Regions from separate parts of the Eubacterium sp. Marseille-QA0814 genome, predicted to be linked through region 1. Evidence: predicted binding sites of a transcription regulator. Region 1 holds the regulator's gene; each other region holds the start of a gene.
What was found. The regulator HrcA, encoded in region 1, represses chaperone genes, less so after heat shock. The targets are predictions, from matches to a motif close to TGTTAGCACTCNNNNNNNNNGAGTGCTAACA.
Positions count from the first base shown of each region.

Region 1 (4,992 bases):
ACATATAGTTGATTCATTATCAGCTACTTTTGTTATTAAGGTTTTGGTTGACTATGGCATACAGTTAAGAGACAGTGGCAAGACAGCAGAAGAAATAGTTGCGGCTATTAAAGAAATTCAGCCAAAGGTTAGAATGTATGCAGTGCTTGATACATTGGATAATTTGTATAAAGGTGGTCGTTTGTCAAAAATCGAAGCAGGAATTGGCACAATTGCAAAAATAAAACCTTTAATTTATTTTACAGAAGATGGAAAAGTAGGTATTAAGGCAAAGAGCATTGGAAAGAAAAAAGCTTTAAATGATATTATGAAGTTGATTTCAAACGACACAATTAATACAGACTTCCCGGTTTACAGTATATATTCAATTGGAACTGTAAATAATGAAACTTTTACAGACAGATTGAAAGAAGCTAATATTGAAGTTTCAGACAGATTACAGATTGGACCAACAATTGGTACACACATCGGACCTGAAGCATACGGAATTGTTTATGTAGCAGAGTAATTCTTGCTTTATGGTCTTACATAAGAACAAAGAAAATAAGAAAATATAAAGCATTAACATAAAATCAATTAAAGTGTTTATGTTAAAGAGAATAAGAAAGTTGTTGTTAGGATAATATTCTATAGTTTAACGGACTTAAGAGTATTAAAATAATGACAACTTTTTTTTACATTTAATTTACAATTCTTTTTAAAATAAAGTGTTGACAAAGAATATTGATAGTGATAGATTAGACCATAGAAAAGATGTTAGCACTCAAACAACACGAGTGCTAATAGTCTTAAAACCATAGAAAGGAGTAATCTATGGAACTGAATGAAAGAAAAGAAAAGATTCTGGATGCAGTAATTAGAAATTACTTAGAGACAGGGGAACCGGTTGGCTCAAGAACAATTTCTAAATACACAGATCTGAATCTTAGTTCAGCAACAATCAGAAATGAAATGTCTGATCTTGAGGAAATGGGTTATATAGTTCAGCCTCATACATCAGCAGGTAGAATTCCTACTGATAAAGGTTATCGATTTTATGTAGACCACATGCTCAAAGATAAGATGTCAGAATTAGATGAGCGTGAGAAGAAGGTTAGCGAGAAGGAAGACCTTTTAATTGAAAAAGTTGACAAGGTTGAGACACTTCTCCAGAATATGGCAAAGGTTTTAGCAAACAATACAAACTATGCCACAATGGTTTCTTCTCCAAAGTCTCAGGGAAACAAAATCAAATTCATACAGTTATCTGTACTTGAAGAAAAACAGTTGTTGTGCACAGTGGTTTCCGATAAGAACCACGTAGTGAATAAGATTGTTAATGTTGACAGAGTTGTAAGTCAGGAAATGATAGTGAGACTTAACGTGGCACTTAACACAGCACTTGCAGGTTTGGCTTTAGAGGAAATTAACTTAGGTGTTATTTCAGCATTGACTTCACAGGCAGGTGAATATGAGGATTTGGTTAATGAAGTGCTTAAGGCAATAACAGAAGCTATTTCCACTGAGGAGCAAATGAAGATTTACACATCAGGTGCAACAAATATTTTTAAATATCCTGAACTTAGTGACAAGGAGAGAGCAAGTCAGCTTCTTACCACACTGGAAGAAAAGTCACAGCTAACAGAATTGATTAACGAAAGTGATGAAGAAACCGGAATTCAGGTTTACATCGGAAACGAGAGTCCGGTTCAGTCCATGAAGGATTGCAGTGTTGTAACTGCTACTTACGAATTAGAAGATGGTTTCAAAGGAACAATCGGTATCATTGGTCCAAAGCGAATGGATTATGAAAAGGTTGTTGAAACCTTAAGAGTTGTAAAAGAACAGTTAAATGAAAACTTTAACGACAAAGAATAAATTTAGAAAGGAAAGTCCAATGGAAAAGGAAAATAAGGACTTGGAAGAAAACCAGAAAGTAGATGTAGAAGAAGCATCTGCAGTGGAAGAGAACCAAGAAGTTGAGAATTCAGAAGAGAAGACTGAAGAATCCAAGGAAACACAGGAAACAGAAGATGCTTCAGAAGAGAAAACTGAAAAGAAAAAGAAAAAAGGCTTCAAGCGAAAAGATAAGAGAGATGAGCAAATAGAAGAACTTAATGATAAATATCAAAGACTATTTGCAGAATTTCAAAATTTTAGAAGCAGAAGTGATAAAGAAAAAACAGCAATGTTTGAAACAGGCGCAAAATCAATTATTGAAAAGATTTTACCTGTAGTTGATAACTTCGAAAGAGGAGTTGCAGCACTTAGTGAAGAAGATTTAGAATCACCTGTAGGACAGGGAATGAATCTTATATATAAACAGTTACTTCAGACTCTTGAAGATATTGGAGTTGAAGCAATTGAGGCGAAGGGAAAGGAATTTGATCCTGAACTTCACAACGCTGTAATGCATGAAGACAATGACGAACTTGGTGAAAACGTTGTGTCAGAGGAATTACAGAAAGGTTATAAATACAGAAATACAGTGGTAAGACACAGTATGGTAAAAGTAGCTAATTAGTTTTATTTGAAATAATCATATATTTATTAGGAGGAAAATAAAATGGGAAAGATTATTGGTATTGATTTAGGAACAACAAACTCATGTGTAGCTGTTATGGAAGGTGGAGAACCTACAGTTATCACAAATGCAGACGGAGCAAGAACAACTCCATCAGTAGTAGCATTTAAGAAAGATGGAGAAAGATTAGTTGGTGAGCAGGCTAAACGTCAGGCTGTTACAAACGCAGAAGGAACAATCTCATCAATTAAAAGACATATGGGAACAGATTACAAGGCAAATGTAGCAGGAAAAGAATATACACCACAGGCTATTTCAGCTATGATTCTTCAGAAGTTAAAAGCTGATGCAGAAGCTTACCTTGGTGAAAAAGTTACAGAAGCTGTTATTACAGTACCTGCTTACTTTAACGATGCTCAGAGACAGGCTACAAAAGATGCCGGTAAGATTGCAGGACTTGATGTTAAGAGAATTATCAACGAGCCAACAGCAGCAGCTTTAGCTTATGGTCTTGATAACGAAGGGGAACAGAAGATTATGGTATACGATTTAGGTGGTGGTACATTTGATGTATCTATTATCGAAATCGGTGATGGTGTAATCGAAGTTTTAGCAACAAACGGTGATAACAAACTTGGTGGTGATGACTTTGATAAGAAAGTTATGGACTACATGGTAGCAGACTTTAAGTCAAAGACAGGAATTGACCTTTCAGGTGACAAGATGGCTATGGAAAGAATTAAAGCTGAAGCAGAAGATGCAAAGAAGAAACTTTCATCAGCTACTCAGGTTGAAATTAGCATCCCATTCATTACAGCAAATGAACAGGGACCACAGCATTTAAATATGACACTTACAAAGGCTAAATTTGATGAATTAACAAGAGATTTAGTTGAAAGAACAGCAATCCCAGTACAGAATGCTTTAAAGGATGCAGGAATTTCAGCATCAGAACTTAGCAAGGTATTATTAGTTGGTGGTTCTACAAGAATCCCAGCTGTACAGGATAAGGTAAAACAGTTAACAGGTCATGAACCATCAAAGAAGATGAATCCTGATGAATGTGTTGCACTTGGTGCTTCAATTCAGGGTGGTAAATTAGCAGGTGATGCAGGTGCCGGCGATATCCTTCTTCTTGATGTAACTCCACTTTCATTATCAATTGAAACAATGGGTGGTGTAGCTACAAGACTTATTGAAAGAAACACAACAATTCCTACAAAGAAGAGCCAGATTTTCTCAACAGCAGCAGATAACCAGACAGCCGTTGATATCAATGTTGTACAGGGTGAAAGACAGTTTGCCAGAGATAATAAATCACTTGGTCAGTTCAGACTTGATGGAATTCCACCAGCAAGAAGAGGTGTTCCACAGATTGAAGTTACATTCGATATTGATGCAAACGGTATCGTAAATGTATCAGCTAAGGACCTTGGAACAGGTAAGGAACAGCACATCACAATTACAGCAGGTTCAAATATGTCAGATGAAGATATTGATAAGGCTGTAAAAGAAGCTGCAGAATTTGAAGCAGCTGATAAGAAACGTAAGGAAGCAATTGATGCTAAGAACGAAGCTGATTCAATTATCACACAGACAGAAACAGCAATGAATGAAGCTGGTGATAAATTAGCAGATGCTGATAAGCAGGCTGTTCAGGCTGACATTGATGCATTAAAAGCAACAGTAGCAGCAATTGGTGAAAATGAACCAACAGAAGCTCAGGTTGAAGAATTAAAGGCTGGAAAAGAAAAATTAATGAATTCTGCACAGCAGTTATTCTCAAAGATGTATGAACAGGCACAGGCTGCAGGAGCACAGGGTGCAGGTCCTGACATGGGAGCAGGTTCAAAACCGGAAGATGATGTAGTAGATGGAGACTTTACAGAGGTTTAAAATAGATCATGGCAGATAAAAGAGATTATTATGAAGTGCTAGGCGTTGATAAGAACGCTGACGAAGCAACAATAAAGAAAGCATATAGAAAATTAGCCAAGAAATATCATCCCGATGCAAATCCGGGTGATGAGGAAGCTGCCACAAAATTTAAAGAGGCATCTGAAGCATACGCAGTGCTTAGTGATGCAGACAAGAGAAGACAGTATGACCAGTTTGGTCATGCTGCCTTTGATGGTGGTGCAGGTGGCTCCGGCGGATTTGATTTTAACAATTTTGACTTCGGTGATATTTTTGGCGGAAGTGGATTTGGAGACATTTTTGGCGACCTATTCGGTGGCGGTGGACGTAGAGGCCCTAGCAATGGACCAAGACGTGGAGCCGACGTTAGAACAGGACTCCGTATTACTTTTGAAGAGGCTGTATTTGGCTGTAAGAAAGAAGTTACAATTAACTTTAAGGAAGAATGTAGCACTTGTAAAGGTAGTGGAGCAAAGCCAGGCACATCTCCTGAAACATGTAGCAAATGTGGTGGTAAAGGACAGTATGTATCACGTCAGCAGACTATGTTTGGCATGATGCAAAGCACACAG
Region 1 covers NZ_CBCPMG010000001.1:103,705-108,696, forward strand. The annotation lists gene ACQY63_RS00450 (DegV family protein) at 1-508, shown strand, start outside; gene hrcA (heat-inducible transcriptional repressor HrcA) at 814-1,857, shown strand; gene grpE (nucleotide exchange factor GrpE) at 1,877-2,503, shown strand; gene dnaK (molecular chaperone DnaK) at 2,546-4,399, shown strand; gene dnaJ (molecular chaperone DnaJ) at 4,408-4,992, shown strand, end outside.

Region 2 (4,992 bases), 350 kb from region 1:
TGTTAGAATACTGCATCAGAGAAGATTTAAAAGCTAAGAAACCAAGATTAATGGCTGTTTTAGATCCAATTAAAGTTATAATTGACAACTATCCTGAAGATCAGGTTGAATGGTTTGACGTTGTAAATAATGTTGAATGTCCTGAACTTGGAACAAGAAAAGTACCATTCTGTAAGGAAATCTATATTGACCGCGATGACTTTATGGAAGAGCCACCTAAGAAATATTTTAGATTATTCCCTGGTAATGAAGTAAGATTAATGAATGCTTACTTTGTTAAATGTGTGGACTACAAGAAGGATGAGAACGGTAAGGTAACAGAAATACATGTAACTTACGATCCTGAAACAAGAAGTGGCAGTGGATTTACAGGTAGAAAAGTAAAAGGAACTATCCATTGGGTTTCAGCACGTCATGGTGTTAAGTCAGAAGTACGTCTTTATGAAAACATTGTTGATGAAGAAAAAGGTAAGTTAAATGAAGATGGAACTCTTAACTTAAATCCTAACTCAAAGACAGTATTAACAGATTGTTATGTTGAACCAAACATTGCAGATGTTAAGCCTGAAGATAAATTCCAGTTTGTAAGACAGGGATATTTCTGTGCAGATTTAAAAGACTATACAGCTGAGCATCCTGTATTTAACAGAATCGTATCACTTAAGAGCTCATTTAAGTTGCCAAAGAAATAGAATGGAATTGGTATTAAGATTAATATAAAAAGAATATAAATTAAAAAGAAGTTTTTATTAAGATAGATATTTGGAAAGCAAAAATCGTATATCAATAAAGACTTCTTTTTTGTGTAATAAGAAAGGTTCCAAACTTTATATAAAAGTCTGAAACCTTAAAAAGTATCAAAAATAAAAAGAAAAAGCAGGTGAATCTAAAAACAAATTTTCTAATTATGTTTTATAGATCATTTAATTCATCTGTAAGCAAATCATCATCTAAATCATCGCCATCAGAATCTTCTTCATATAAGTCACCCTGTTCTTTTGAGTCAACTGTAACATCATCTTCAGTAACGAAATCGTCTTCTGTTACATCCTGATCAGTAAAGGCATCTTCCAAATCGTCTTCATCAAAAAGATTATCATCAATATCGTTGATATGTGATGAAGAAGTAGAAGTCATCTTGTCGATTGTATTGTTAATTGTATCTGTTACTTTAGTTGCAGCATTGCTAATCTTTTCTTTTGTAGCATCGATTTTATCTTCGCCAACTTTGTTTACAGCCATTTCGCGAAAATCTTTTGCCTTTTCACTTGCAATGTCAGCAGCTTCGTAAGCTTTTTCCTTTACCTGACTAGCTTTATCTTTAATAATATTAACATTGTCTTCTCCAAGCTTTTCAGATACGGTATCCTTAATCTTTTCAGAAGTGTCAATAATCTTATCTGCTGCACTATCAGCAAAATTCTTAACTTTTCGTTTGTTAATTGTAATTACAACCTTAGTAGAATCTCCGTTGTCATCAGTTACAACATCAAATGCTTTTGAATCGTCAAAATCTTCAAAAATATCTTCGTCAATATCTTTTTCTTCCTTGCGTTTCTTCACATATAATGCACCACCAACAGCGGCTCCGGTAACTGCTGCTGTTCCAAATAATTTTTTTAAAAATCCCATATCTAAACCTCCAATTATTATTCTAAATATATTTGTATTAGTCGTTACAAATTTTCTTTAATTATAATACGAAACTGCCACAAAATAAAGTAAGAATATATATTTAGTATAAGCTTTTTTTCATGATATATTAATTGGTAAATGATTCTATTGAATCTGATAATTAAAAATGTTAGGCTAGTGTTATTATGAAATACATTAGGAGAAAAAAATGAGAATATACCAGCAAAAAAATAATACAATTATAGAGGGAATAAATGATTTTAATTTGGAACAGACTTTAGAATGTGGTCAGTGTTTTAGATTTTATAAGCAAAATGATAATGAATATGTAGTTGTTGCCTATGAGAAATTAATACATGTAAAACAGGAAGATGATAATTTGATTTTCTTCAATAATTCTATAGAAGAAGTCGAAAATATTTGGATTGATTATTTTGATTTGAAACGTGATTATGGAAAAATCAAAAATTTTTTATTGCAAAATGACAAAAAACTGGAACCTGCAATAAAGGAAAAATATGGCGTTAGAATTTTAAATCAACAGTTTCATGAAATGCTTATATCTTTTATTATTTCCCAAAATAAACAAATTCCCCATATTAAACAGCTTGTAAAAAGAATTAGCGAAAAATATGGAAATTATCTGGGTACCATAAACAATGAAAAATATTATTCATTCCCATCACCAAAGGTTCTTGGAACAATAACGGAAGAAAGCTTTAGAGAAATGAAAACAGGTTTCAGGGCACCATATTTGGCTGATGCAGTGGAAAAGATTAGTAGTGGCTATTTATGTGAGAAAACTTTTAAGAATTTAAATGAAGAGCAGGCACGAAAAAAACTAATAGAAATTAAAGGTGTTGGTGAAAAGGTCGCCAATTGTGTAATGCTTTTCTCACTTGGCTACAGAGATGCTTTTCCAATTGATGTATGGATAAAAAGAATTATGGAGTCAGTTTATTTCAATGGTGAAGATACATCTAAGGAAAGGATTGCTGAATTTGCCAGAGAAAAATACGGAGAGTACGGTGGCTATGCCCAACAATATTTATTCTGTTTTGGCAGAGATAACAAGGTAGGAAAATAAAAATGTAACAGTTTTGTTAATTTTTTATTATTTGGGTTGCATTTAATAAGAAAAGTGATAATATATGTATTAGTGATTAGCACTCATAATTAAAGAGTGCTAACAAAACATAAAAAAGCAGGTCTAGAACCTATGAGTATAACATATGGAGGTAACAAAATGAAATTAGTACCATTAGCAGACAGAGTAGTATTAAAACAGTCTACTCCTGAAGAAAAAACAAAGTCAGGAATTATTTTAACAAGTCAGACACAGGAAAAACCACAGCAGGCAGAAGTTGTTGCAGTTGGTCCCGGTGGATTAGTTGATGGAAAAGAAGTAACAATGCATGTTAAAGTTGGGGATGTTGTTATCTTTTCAAAATATGCAGGCAATGAAGTTAAATTAGATGATGAAGAATACATTATTGTAAAACAGTCAGACATACTTGCAATAGTTGAATAATTTTTATAGGAGGCATTTATTATGGCAAAGGAAATTAAATATGGAGCAGAAGCAAGAAAGGCTCTTGAAGCAGGTGTAAACCAGTTAGCAGATACAGTAAAGGTAACACTTGGACCAAAAGGAAGAAACGTAGTTTTAGATAAATCATTTGGGGCACCACTTATTACAAACGATGGTGTAACAATTGCAAAAGAAGTTGAATTAGAAGATGCTTTTGAAAACATGGGAGCACAGATTGTAAAAGAAGTTGCAACAAAGACAAATGACGTTGCAGGTGATGGTACAACAACAGCTACAGTTTTAGCACAGGCAATGATTAACGCAGGTATGAAGAATTTAGCTGCAGGTGCTAACCCAATTATTCTTAGAAAAGGAATGAAGAAAGCTACAAATTGTGCAGTTGAAGCAATCGCTGACATGAGCAGTGTTGTAACAGGAAAAGAACAGATTGCAAAGGTTGCTGCAATTTCAGCAGGTGACGAAGAAGTTGGTAACATGGTTGCAGATGCAATGGAAAAAGTTTCAAACGACGGTGTTATTACAATTGAAGAGTCAAAGACAATGAAAACTGAACTTGATTTAGTTGAAGGTATGCAGTTTGACAGAGGATATATTTCAGCTTACATGGCAACAGATATGGAAAAGATGGAAGCAACATTAGAAGATCCATATATTTTAATTACAGATAAGAAGATTTCTAACATTCAGGAAATCCTTCCTGTACTTGAACAGATTGTACAGTCTGGTGCAAAACTTTTAATTATTGCTGAAGATGTTGAAGGTGAAGCTCTTACAACACTTATCGTAAACAAGTTACGTGGTACATTTAATGTAGTAGCTGTTAAGGCACCTGGATATGGTGACAGACGTAAGGAAATGTTAAAAGATATTGCTATTTTAACAGGTGGTCAGGTTATTTCAGATGAACTTGGTTTATCTCTTGCAGAAACTAAGATTGAAGATTTAGGTAGAGCAAAATCTGTTAAGGTAACAAAAGAAAATACAATTATTGTTGATGGCCTTGGAGCATCAGAAGAAATCGAAGGAAGAGTTGGTCAGATTAAGGCTCAGCTTGAAGAAACAACATCAGATTTCGATAAAGAAAAATTACAGGAAAGACTTGCAAAATTAGCCGGTGGTGTTGCAGTAATAAGAGTAGGTGCTGCTACAGAACCAGAAATGCAGGAAAACAAGTTAAGAATGGAAGATGCTTTAAACGCAACAAGAGCAGCTGTAGAAGAAGGAATTATTGCAGGTGGCGGATCTGCTTATATCCATGCTTCAAAGAAAGTTGCAGAATTAGTTGATTCACTTGAAGGTGATGAAAAGACAGGAGCTTCAATTATTCTTAAGGCTCTTGAAGCACCATTATTTACAATTTCAAAGAATGCAGGACTTGAAGGTTCAGTTATTGTAAATAAAGTAAGAGAATCAGAACCGGGAACAGGTTTTGATGCACTTAACGGAAAATACGTTAAGATGGTTGACGCCGGAATCCTTGATCCTGCTAAGGTTACAAGAAGCGCTTTACAGAACGCAACAAGTGTGGCAAGTACATTACTTACAACAGAATCCGTTGTTGCAAACATAAAAGAAGATGTTCCTGCTATGCCAGCTAACCCTGGTATGGGAATGGGCATGTAATTTATGAAATTTGCCTCTGAAAATTTTAGGTCTGGAATTTTTATTAGAAATTGTACTAGGATTTTCGATTGCAGTGTGATATAATAACAGAAAATTATAGACCTTTACAACAAAAGGGGAGTAGTTGCATGTTTTACATGTTCTGGTTTTCGTCAGTACGTTCATAATTGAACCGGAGGCCA
Region 2 covers NZ_CBCPMG010000001.1:455,724-460,715, forward strand. The annotation lists gene ACQY63_RS02100 (glutamine--tRNA ligase/YqeY domain fusion protein) at 1-692, shown strand, start outside; gene ACQY63_RS02105 (hypothetical protein) at 913-1,632, opposite strand; gene ACQY63_RS02110 (DNA-3-methyladenine glycosylase family protein) at 1,844-2,722, shown strand; gene ACQY63_RS02115 (co-chaperone GroES) at 2,882-3,166, shown strand; gene groL (chaperonin GroEL) at 3,188-4,810, shown strand.
Region 2: the regulator HrcA is predicted to act here: its motif matches at 2,797-2,827, upstream of ACQY63_RS02115 (co-chaperone GroES).

Region 3 (4,992 bases), 2.3 Mb from region 1:
TTATAAATGAAAATAAGAAAATAGGTCAGGTTGTTAATTCATAAATGTGAAGAATACAATAGATAAAAAATAAGCAGTCATAAATTACTAAAATGGTATGAATACTTAACCATTATTGTTAGTAGTTTATGGCTGCTTATGGTTTAAAAATATAATTACACTAGCAAACACGCATTTGACCTGTAAGTTAGTAAACTATATTCTTTATAATTTCTTATTCTACATTCTTATGGAAGAATGTTTATTGCATAAAAAATGTTTACAAATAAGATACATAAAAGGCATATCCATATATGCATAATAGGTATTAGACATGGTAAAGAAGCTAGTGTTATATTGTAAATAAAGTTATAAAGAAGGAGTGATACATATGAGTAAAGTATTAGTAACATATTTCAGTGCAAGTGGAGTAACAGCAAAAACAGCTAACAAGTTGGCAAAAGAAGTAGATGGTGATTTGTTCGAAATTGAACCAAAGGAAAAATACACATCAGCAGATTTAAACTGGATGGACAAGAAAAGTCGTAGTTCTGTAGAAATGAATGATCCTGCAAGCAGACCTGAAATTGCAAAGCAGGTTGAAAATATGGACATGTATGATACAGTATTAGTTGGATTTCCAATTTGGTGGTACGTTGAACCAAAGATTATTGACACATTTTTAGATAGTTATGATTTTGCAGGAAAGACAGTAATACCATTTGCTACATCAGGCGGAAGTGGAATCGAAAATGTAGAAAAGAACTTACAGAAAGAATACCCGAACATTAATTGGGGAAAAGGCAAGTTATTAAACGGAAGTGTTAAGGCTTGGTTTTAATTGCCAAAGTTAAAGAATTATTTGTGTAATAGAAATCTCTTGGGATTTCTATTGCATAAATAAAGTTCAACTATGGAATGGTAAAATACAACAATATGGATTAACCAGAAAGGAATGGAGAATTTATGATATTTATTTGGGTTGTGCTTCCAATTATTGCAATTGGAGCAGTAGGATTTTACCTTTTTAGAAAAATCTACAGGGCAGTTGATTTCTTTAAAGGTGAAATGAAAAAGTCTAAAAAGAACATATCAGCAATAGTTGGAACAGCCTTGATTTTGTCAGGTCATACACACGCTGGTCAGATTTTACCAATAGGTTTGATTTCGCCATTGTTCCATATGAATGATTTGAATTATGGCTATGTGAAAGAGAGCAATCTTAATGAGATAGTTACATCCGGAATTGCAGGTTGGGGGTATCCAATAAGAACTGAAAAGCATTCAGAGTATGCGATTATAGATATTAAAAATAAATAAGGAACACATAATGGCAAAGAACATAGATTTAACAAAAGGTAATATTTCAAAAGGCTTGTGGGCGTTTGCAATTCCGTTGATGCTGGGAAATGTAATGCAACAGTTTTACAACTTAGCCGATACATGGGTAGTGGGAAGATTCATTGGCAACACCGCTTTAGCAGCAGTTGGCTCGTCATATACTTTAATGACGTTTCTTACATCCATTATTATTGGGTTATCTTTGGGAAGCAGCACTTTTATTTCAATGGCGTTTGGAAACAAAGATAATAGAATGATTAGAAACGGAATTGTTATATCTTCAGAAATTACCTGTGGTCTGACAATAATACTGATAATAATTTCATACACTTTTTTAGATAAAATTATAAAGGTTTTAAATGTGCCAGATAACACATTTGCTGATATGCGTACATATTTGTTTTATGTATTTATAGGATTTTTTGCAACGTATATTTACAACTATTGTTCCAACCTGTTAAGGGCAGTTGGCAATTCTGTAACACCTTTAATTTTTCTTGGCGTTTCTGTGGTGTTAAATATAATACTCGATTTATATTTTGTAATTGGACTTGGTATGGGAATAATTGGAGCAGCAGTTGCTACGGTAATTTCCCAGTATATTGCAGGGCTTGGAATATTGATATATTACATAATAAAATATCCGGAATACAGAGTCAGAAAAGAAGATTGCAGGTGGAGCAAAAGCAATTTTAAAAATATCCTGTCACTATCAGGTTACACCTGTATTCAGCAGTCGGTGATGAACCTTGGCATACTTATGGTTCAGGGAATAGTTAATGGATTTGGACAAAATGTAATGGCGGCATTTGCGGTGGCGGTGAAAATTGATACCATTGCCTATATGCCCGCACAGGATTTTGGAAATGCCTTTTCTGTTTTCGTAGCCCAAAATTATGGTGCCAATCAAAAGCAGCGAATTAAAGAAGGTGTAAAAAAAGCAGGTATTAGTGTAGTCCTATTTTGCCTGGGAATAAGTGCTTTGGTATTTATATTTGCAAGACCACTTATGTCAATATTTGTAAGCAGTAAGAGTGCAGCAGTTATAAGTACGGGAGTGACTTATTTAAGAATAGAAGGTGCCTTTTATGTAGGAATTGGAATTTTATTTATGCTTTACGGTTTTTATAGGGCTATAAATAAGCCATTAATGTCAGTAATTCTTACAATAATTTCTCTTGGAACACGAGTTGTTTTAGCATATTATTTATCAAAAATACCGGTTATAGGAGTAATTGGTATTTGGGTAGCCATACCAATTGGTTGGTTTTTATCGGATTTGACGGGCATATTAGGATACAAATTTATTAATAAAAACACTGAAAAAACCTTATAATGATATGCTCCCTATATAGTAGACAGATTGAATAATTAAAAATCTACTATATAGGGAGCATATCATAAAATGGGCGTTCCAGTGCTTTTTTTATGCCTATAACGCAAAGGATTATGGGGCAGAGGGAAGTGGAAATAATGATTCAAGATGGTCATCAAATTTTGCAGATGATGCATGGCTTATAATTGACCTTGAAAAAACATATATGATTAACAAGGTTGTAATTAACTGGGAAGCTGCATACGGAAAGGCGTATGACATTTTAGTGTCAGTTTACGGAAAATAGACTCACAGGCTGAAAGCACAAATTGGAAAGTTCACAAAAAATTCACAAAAAATTCACAAAAAATTAGCACTCACCTCTTGACAGTGCTAACAAAAAGGACTATAACATAGTTGTACAAAGAAAAAGGTACAAAGATAAATACAAAAAGGCTAAAAGGTCTCAACGTGATGGCGCACAACAAATTAGTCGCTACGCCGTAGCGCATGACAAATTAAGTTTTAGTTATGTAATATGGAAGGAGAGATGACTTATGATGATGCCTAGTATTTTTGGAGAAAACTTATTTGATGACTTTATGGATGATTTTTCAAGAGGCTTTGATTTCCCAGAGTTCCCAGATGTTGACAAGAAATTGTATGGTAAACATGCTAAGAATTTAATGAAGACTGATGTTAAGGACACAGAGAATGGCTATGAAGTTTCTATGGATCTTCCAGGATTCAAAAAAGACGAAATAAAGATGAAACTTGAAAATGGTGTATTAACAATTAATGCAGCTAAAGGATTAGACAAGGACGAGAAAGATAAGAAGGGTAAATATGTAAGACGTGAACGTTATGCAGGTAGCCTAACAAGAAGTTTCTATGTTGGTGATCATGTAACTGTTCAGGATGTTCATCCTAAATATGAAAACGGAATTTTGTCTTTCACAGTTCCAAAAGAAAACAAACAGGTTGAAGAAAAAGAAAAATTTATAGAAATTGAAGGATAAATAAATTATTCATATGGTTGTTTAGAGAATAAGCAATAAATGAAAAAACCTAGGACTACAGTAATGTGTCCTAGGTTTTTTTGTGCTCCGTATGTTTGTGGACAACATACAGGGCACCTGAAGAATTTGTCAAAAATCATACAACTGTCTAAATATTTCCCAGCATAAAATTAAGCTAAAACGGTTCTGTTTATTGTTACGGTTTTCTACATATGTGTTATACTAATAGCAAAAAAGTTTAACGAATTATAGACAACAAAAATTTTATGGAAAGAGGCATTAAGTGAATATTTTATCATTAGAAAACATTACACATTCATATACAGAAAGGAAATTATTTGATGACGCAAGCTTTTACCTTCATGAAGGCGAAAAAGTCGGAATCATTGGCATAAATGGGACAGGAAAATCAACACTGCTAAAAATTATGGCAGGCTTAGAAGTACCTGACAGTGGAAATGTCATAAAGGCATCTAATTTGATGATACATTATCTGCCACAGAACCCGAAGTTTAATGAAGACGACACAGTAATTGAAAGTGTGCAGAATATGGTACATCATCATGCAAACGAAGACGAGTTAGTTAAGGCGAAAGCCATGATGACAAGACTTGGTATAAATAATTTTGAACAGAAAACAGGTGAATTGTCCGGTGGTCAAAGAAAAAGACTTGCTTTAGTTTCTGTGCTTATTACACCTTGTGATATTTTGATTTTAGATGAGCCTACAAACCATTTAGACAGTGAAATGGCAGAATGGTTGGAGAATCAGTTGCGCGCATTTAAAGGGGCCTTAGTTATGGTAACTCATGACAGATATTTTTTAGATAGTGTTACTAATAGAATTATCGAGTTAGACAAAGGAAAAATTTACAGTTATAACGAAAAGTATTCTGGATTTTTACAGCGTAAGGCAGAAAGAGAAGACAGTCAGAAGGCAAGTTAACGCAAAAGACAAAGTATTCTCCGCAAGGAGATTCAGTGGATGCAGCGTGGCGCAAGAGCAAGATCAACAAAACAAAAAGCTCATATACAGCGCTATGAAAATCTTAAGAATCAAAAAGGAATAGTTGAAGATGATAAAATTGAATTAAGCAGTATTAAGTCAAGAATGGGAAAAACTACAATTGAGCTTGATAAAATCTCAAAGGCTTATGGTGCGAATACGGTTTTAATTAAGGATTTTACTTACAACTTCTTAAAAGGTGACAGAGTTGGCTTCGTAGGAAAAAATGGTTGTGGTAAAACAACTTTAATGAAAATTATAGATGGTAGAATTAAACCTGACAGTGGAACTGTAACAATTGGACAGACTATCAAAATCGGCTACTATACACA
Region 3 covers NZ_CBCPMG010000001.1:2,371,287-2,376,278, forward strand. The annotation lists gene ACQY63_RS10930 (flavodoxin) at 371-820, shown strand; gene ACQY63_RS10935 (phosphohydrolase) at 946-1,299, shown strand; gene ACQY63_RS10940 (MATE family efflux transporter) at 1,310-2,656, shown strand; gene ACQY63_RS10945 (discoidin domain-containing protein) at 2,721-2,942, shown strand; gene ACQY63_RS10950 (Hsp20/alpha crystallin family protein) at 3,193-3,654, shown strand; gene ACQY63_RS10955 (ATP-binding cassette domain-containing protein) at 3,938-4,600, shown strand; gene ACQY63_RS10960 (ATP-binding cassette domain-containing protein) at 4,640-4,992, shown strand, end outside.
Region 3: the regulator HrcA is predicted to act here: its motif matches at 3,004-3,034, upstream of ACQY63_RS10950 (Hsp20/alpha crystallin family protein).